Regions from separate parts of the Neobacillus sp. SRL179 genome, predicted to be linked through region 1. Evidence: predicted binding sites of a transcription regulator. Region 1 holds the regulator's gene; the other holds the start of a gene.
What was found. The regulator LexA, encoded in region 1, represses DNA repair genes until DNA is damaged. The targets are predictions, from matches to a motif close to CGAACATATGTTCG.
Positions count from the first base shown of each region.

Region 2: AC4E8C_RS06425 (YhjD family protein) is a predicted target of LexA. The motif match lies at 2,004-2,017, and genes of this name have one in related genera.

Region 1 is NZ_OZ481792.1:1,749,484-1,752,910, forward strand. It holds gene AC4E8C_RS08675 (ABC transporter ATP-binding protein) at 1-724, shown strand, start outside; gene AC4E8C_RS08680 (DUF4257 domain-containing protein) at 815-1,093, opposite strand; gene lexA (transcriptional repressor LexA) at 1,288-1,911, opposite strand; gene yneA (cell division suppressor protein YneA) at 2,069-2,398, shown strand; gene AC4E8C_RS08695 (YneB family resolvase-like protein) at 2,411-3,082, shown strand; gene AC4E8C_RS08700 (ArsR/SmtB family transcription factor) at 3,375-3,427, shown strand, end outside.
Region 2 is NZ_OZ481792.1:1,307,622-1,311,048, forward strand. It holds gene AC4E8C_RS06410 (M48 family metallopeptidase) at 1-442, shown strand, start outside; gene AC4E8C_RS06415 (IDEAL domain-containing protein) at 608-844, opposite strand; gene AC4E8C_RS06420 (competence protein ComK) at 1,044-1,604, shown strand; gene AC4E8C_RS06425 (YhjD family protein) at 1,609-1,974, opposite strand; gene AC4E8C_RS06430 (LCP family protein) at 2,245-3,189, shown strand; gene AC4E8C_RS06435 (TVP38/TMEM64 family protein) at 3,222-3,427, shown strand, end outside.

The DNA of each region.
Region 1 (3,427 bases):
TGGAGAAGTGCAAGCAGTAAAGGATCTCCATTTTAACGTGCAAGATGGTGAGTTTGTTTCACTTTTAGGCCCAAGCGGTTGTGGTAAGAGCACGTTACTGATGATTATTTCTGGACTAGTAAAACAAACACAAGGCAGAGTGAGGGTAAAGGGGAAAGAGGTGAATGAGCCTAGAACGGATGTAGGGATCATCTTTCAAAAACCATTACTATTAGAATGGCGGACCATTATAGATAATATTTTACTTCAGGCGGAAATTCGAAAATTACCATTGAAGGAATACAGAGTAAAAGCAGCGGAATTAATGAAATTGGTGGGACTAGAAGGGTTTGAGAATAAATATCCTAAAGAACTTTCGGGAGGGATGCAGCAACGGGTAGCTATTTGTAGAGCGCTCTTGCATGATCCTCAAATCCTTCTCATGGATGAACCTTTTGGCGCTTTGGATGCCCTGACAAGGGAGCGGACTGGTTCTGATATTGAACACCTATGGATGAAGCATAAAAAAACCTGTTTTTTAATTACCCATGACATAGAAGAAGCAGTCATGTTATCTGACCGAGTATTAATTCTCTCGAATCGTCCTTGTGAAGTGACAAAGGAAATAAAGATTGATTTTCCGCGCCCAAGGCACTGGAGTTTAAGAGAAACGCAGAAATTTGGCGAATATACACACCAAATTCGAGATGTTTTTACTGAAATGGGCGTGTTGGCAAGGAATTAAAAGCTGTTTTTATACAGCTTTTTTTTATTTCATATTAATAAAAAAATAAACCCCAGTAAGGAGGCATCCATACTGGGGAAACTAAACCTATTATTTCTCTCCGTCATGTTTCACTATTCTAAATTGATACAGAACGGTATCACCCGTAATTCCTGCAATAATAGAGAAAATAAGAATCTCCACAAAAGAATTAGGAGCTGTATACAGGACGAGGAGAAGAGAGGCAATTGCACCTAGAAGTACTTCTTCCAGAAAACCGAGATAAAGGAACTTTTTTGTTCTTCGAGGCATAATGATTTTTCCATGCTTCCGAACATGCCCAAGAATTCCAACCGACCCACCAATCACTAACGAGAAAATAATGTCCATTAACACTGTTTCTCACACTCCTTAAGCCTATTATTTTTGGGACCTAAGGTAAATCTTGGTGTACTACTATTATATGAAAGATTAACAACATGAGCATGAGTAAAAATACTGAGTTTTTAGTATTTATTCATGATTGCTATTTATTTAAAGAAATTTTCCCAAATAAAAAAGAGCTGATCGCAGCTCTTTTTATCCTAATGTATATGTCGATAGACTCCGATGACTTTTCCCAGAATGGCTACATTTCGTAAAATGATAGGATCCATGGTAGAGTTTTCCGGCTGCAGACGAATATAGTCCTTTTCCTTAAAAAATCTTTTACATGTTGCTTCATCTTCCTCGGTCATGGCTACTACAATGTCACCGTTATTAGCAGTTTGCTGCTGTTTTACAATAACATAGTCCCCATCAAGGATACCTGCTTCTATCATACTTTCACCCATGATTTCTAGCATAAATACTTGTTCATCTGACGGAGCAAGACTTTCAGGAAGAGGGAAGTACTCTTCTACATTTTCAATAGCTGTTATCGGAATCCCGGCCGTAACTTTCCCAACGACTGGTACGTTTACAACTTTATTTCTTGGAATGCTGGCTGCTTCATCTGCATCCAAAATTTCTATAGCTCTAGGTTTAGTAGGATCTCTCCTAATAAGTCCTTTACTTTCCAACCTTGCTAAGTGACCGTGAACAGTAGAGCTGGAAGCAAGTCCAACTGCTTCGCCAATTTCCCTGACTGAAGGAGGATACCCTTTACTTCTGACCTCATCTTTAATGAAATCGAGGATATCCTGCTGCCGTTTAGATATCTTTACCATGATAATGCACCTCGCCTGGTTAATGTTGTCTTTATTATAGCATGTTCTTCCATCTTATACAAACATAAGTTCGAAAAAATGGTTGACAACAAACAGATGTTCGGAATATAATAAAAACAGCAAAAGGGAACATATATTCTTATCGAGGTGCATTTATATGAAAAACTTATGGAAAAAATACTCGTATGCTATTACTCTCATAATCTTAAGCTGCTCACTGGCATTTATATTATCAATAAAGAATCATGAAATTGATCAACAAGAATATTTAAAAGTAACTATTTCTGAAGGCGACTCACTCTGGAAGATTTCAAACCAATATGCAGATCAGCATTCCTTATCAAATGATGAGTTCGTCAGCTGGGTCAAAAAGCATAACGAAGATATGAGTGATCAAATCTTTCCTGGTGAAGAAATTATCATTCCCGTTAGTAAAAAGGCTGACTCCACTACCACCATATTAGCTAGTGCTCCTGAAGAAGAATAGGAAGGCTGATCAATGAAAGCAATTATATACTGCCGTGTAAGCACGGAAAAAAACACACAAGATACATCATTAAAGAGACAAAAGGAAGAACTCCAAGAATTCGCCGAAGTTAACCAATTTGATGTCATAAAAACAATTGAAGAAAGACATAGTGGATTTGATGTAGAGCGAGATGGAATTATTGAAGCATTAGCATTATTTAAAGAAAAGCAAGCTGATGTTTTACTTATTCAGGATGATACCCGTTTAGGAAGGGGACATTCTAAAATTGCACTTATACATGAACTGCGAAAAATGAATATAAAAGTTTTTACCATACAGGATCAGGGTGAGATTTTTTTATCAGATGCAGATTTAATGGTTTTAGAAATTTTAAGTGCGGTTGAAGAGTTTCAAAGTCGGATTGCAAAATATAGAATCAGCAGGGGAATGGCAAGGGCTATAAAGGATGGCTTCGACCCATATAAGAACTTATCCAATATTCACTTGGGCGGCAGAGATAAAAAAGAGATTCCTGTTGAAGAGATAATAAATCTTCGGAAAAAGAAACTTACCTTTCATGAAATTGCCGCAACCTTAAGAGGATTGGGATATGACGTAAGTAAAGCAACAGTACATAGAAGGTATAAAGAATATATGGATGAGCGTGAAGGAAAGATAGAAACTAACACTATTGATATATGAAAAGATTTATAAGTTGTGTATTCATGTTGAAAACAAATAGTTTAAACGTTAAAAATAAGATTGGTAGCTGCGGCTATCAATCTTATTTATTTACATTAACTTTACAATTGATTTCTTGAAATAAATTCAACTTAGTTTTAATATATAAGCAAATAGTTATATGTTAATTTAATTGAATTAGACATTCATATATGTATAAATTCCCTGTGCTTACAGAAAATTAGACTATTACATATTTCAGAAATACAAATAGGAATATGATTATTTACTTATATAAAAGGAAGTGACTATTTTGGTGAAATCAATTGTCGATATAGAACGTGCAGCGAACGTTTTAAAGTTATT
Region 2 (3,427 bases), 440 kb from region 1:
CCATGAAATGTGTCACTATGTCGAAAAGCATATCTACTTTGGAATTGGCGGCTACCTGCTTCTTTCATTGTTGGGGCTGTATTTAACCTATAAACTGATGAATTGGGCTGTAAGGCGATGGGGAAAGGAACTTAAAATAGAAGATGTAAGAGATATTCGATCCCTGCCATTATTTTTCATGATTATATCGATGCTCTTATTTGCTGCTAGTCCGGTATCCAATTTTGTATCACGGTATCAGGAAATGCGGGCTGACAAGTATGCGATAGAGATGACCAAAAATCCAGAGGCGGCCATTACATCTTTTCAAGAATTAACCCGCTCCGGTCTGAGTGAAGTAAATCCGCCCGTTTTGGTGAAAATCTTCCGGTATACACATCCATCGATGCTTGATCGTATATCCATGCTGGAAGAGTACGAAATTGAGCATCGTAATAAGTAAGGAAATGACTGAAGATGAGTGACTCGTCTTCAGTTTTATTTATAATATAAGAATTTATAAGTTTTGACATTGAAAATTGTCCAGCTCCAGCGCCCGTGACCAGGGCGCTGCCGCTTTTCTTATTCCAAAAAAACAACCGCCTTGCGGCGGGCGGGTTAAATAGTTTTATGAACCGAATCGTTTGTTAATTTTCCTTAGTTCATCAGATAAAGTGTGAAATTGTTTTTTGTCACGGCAATCAATGGCCTTGTCAATGTTCCTTAACAATTTTTCCTTCTCAATCGTTAATTGGATTTCTGATAAAAGCATATCGATGTATAAATCTTGGACAAAGTTCTCTTTCATACGGGTTCGTTTCATTGCACCGGTTTTCATTAATTCTGAATATGATTTCTCCTTCACGAACATCACCTCTGATGCTTTTTTTTATTATATGGAGATTTAGCAATAATATCAATATTATTTATAATTTTCTGATAATATTATTCTTGACATCAACTTTGTGAATAAATTAGTAACAATTCAAAATATTTAAGATGTAAAAAAATAAAAGTGGTAAGATATGGATGGTTATTTAAAATGTAAAGGAGTGGAATGAAAGTTGAAACGAAAACAAATCGGAGATTATATCATAAATTCTTGTACAAGGTATATTACACCGGTGGAATATGGGAATAGTATATATTCCCTTATTGGTGAAATCGATGACGAATTTCTGTGTCCTGTTAAACCAACTAGTATTGTTCAAAAAAGCTGCGCTTATTATGGTGTCGATTTTGAGAGCCGGAGGAAGGGAACGAGACTCTTAATTAACTATTCGAGAAAACTCCCACTAATTATCGAACCTATTAACCAAATATACACTTTTTGCACAACTTCACCAGATAATCTTAAATGTACTTGGTTCTTCCTTTCGCATATTAAGAATTATCAGCGTGTTTCAACGCAAGAAACCCGCGTAATTTTTTCTGACGATCAATCAAAAACTTTTTTAGTGTCTCCTAATATGTTTGATAAACAAAGGTTAAAAGCTTGTCATTTGCAATTGGAGTTCATAAAACGAGTTGATTATAGTAAGAAAAAACTTTCTTATGTGCTTTATGGCCCTAAAGTATCAAAGGCTTCGGAGAGCAGCGAATTTTATTTAAAAGATTCAAAATGATTTCTTATCGGGACAGGTGTTTTTTTAAAAAGTATGCTTCCATTAATTCCTGAACTTTATTTCGTATCCTTGGATTAAAGTAATTATGGTTTTCTTCATAGCCATTATAAATAAACATATACATGGTAAAAGCATCGTCCCGTTTAGTTTCAATTACTTGTAGTTTATTCTTTTTCATATACTGTTTTACCTCTGCTAATTCCTTCTGAACATCTTTCATCGTGTCTTCAATTAATTTCAAATAAGGGATTTTCAATTTAAAAGGACTATTATCCACCACCACTAAATCACGATTTAAGATAATAAGAACCATTGGTAAATAAATGGCCTTTTCCAATATGTCACGATCATGCTCAGGGATTCGGGTCATCTTATCATCTACACCTTTCTATATATAAACGAACAAATGTTCCTTTTTATTTTACAAAAAAGAGTTCATAAAAGCAATAGAACACAAATTTTGCAAAGCTCGTCAGCTGACGAGCTTTCTTTATTGCAATTTTGAGGTAATATATGAGAAAGTTTTTATTAATAGAAGGATATTTAGTAGGGGAAAATGAATTAAATGAGGAAACCTTATGAAAAATGAACGTCATATAGTGCTATATGAAAAAAATAGAGGACGAATGGGTGATAAACGATGAGATCTGATAGACACCAAAAGAAGAGAAGGAAAAGATGGCCGACCATTTTGCTTGTCATTTTATTGCTTATTGGAGGAACGGCAGGCTATGCTTATTTTCAATATAAACAAGGAGTGAATCAATCATTAAAAATGCTAAATAAGGATCCGGAGGAAAATGATGTTGTTTACACATTTGATGGTCAGAAGGATCAGTATGGTGATACGAATATCTTACTGCTTGGAAGTGATGCTCGAGAAAATGAGAAAACATCTAGGTCAGATACGATAATGATTGCCCATTATAACCAAGAAAAAGGAACCTTTAAACTTACTTCTATTATGAGGGATAGTTATGTGGATATACCAGGACATGGAAAGCATAAAATTAATTCTGCCTTTGCACGTGGAGGTCCAGAATTAATGCGCCAAACAATTAAAGAGAACTTTGATATCGACCTTCAATATTATGCAATAGTTAACTTTCAAGGCTTTGTACAATTAATAGATGAAGCCTTTCCAAAGGGTGTAGAAATAGATGTAGAGAAAAAAATGTCCGAAAATATTGATGTAACACTAGAACCGGGTCTGCAACGGTTAAATGGTGAACATTTATTAGGTTATGTTCGGTTTCGTCATGATGCAGTTGGAGATTTTGGACGAGTCGAACGCCAGCAAAAAGCAGTTAAAGCTATAAAAGAGCAATTGGGTGGTATACAAACCATAACCAAGATTCCAAAATTAATTGGTATTGTTTCACCGTACGTTAATACGAATATGAAAACCTCGGATACAGTTTTTATGGCAAAAGATTTCCTTTCAGACAAAAGAGGAAGTATCGAAACACTACGGATTCCCATCGAAAATAGTTTTACTGAACCAAAGATAAAAGGGGAGGGATCCGTTTTGAGAATGGATATTGAAAAAAATAAAGAAGCACTCCATAAATTTATTACACAATAAAGAGAGAGCAGTAAAATAAAGGAGAAAACGGCATGGACTTCGAATCATTAAAAGCTTGGTTTACACTTGAACATGTAATGAGTCTTATACAAGAATATCGGGCCCTTGGACCGATTCCAGGCATATTGTTGATCGTCATTGAAGCATTTTTGCCGTTTCTTCCTCTGTTCGTTTTTGTAATGGCGAATGCCAGTGCGTTTGGACTGTGGTTAGGCTTTCTATATTCATGGCTGGGAGC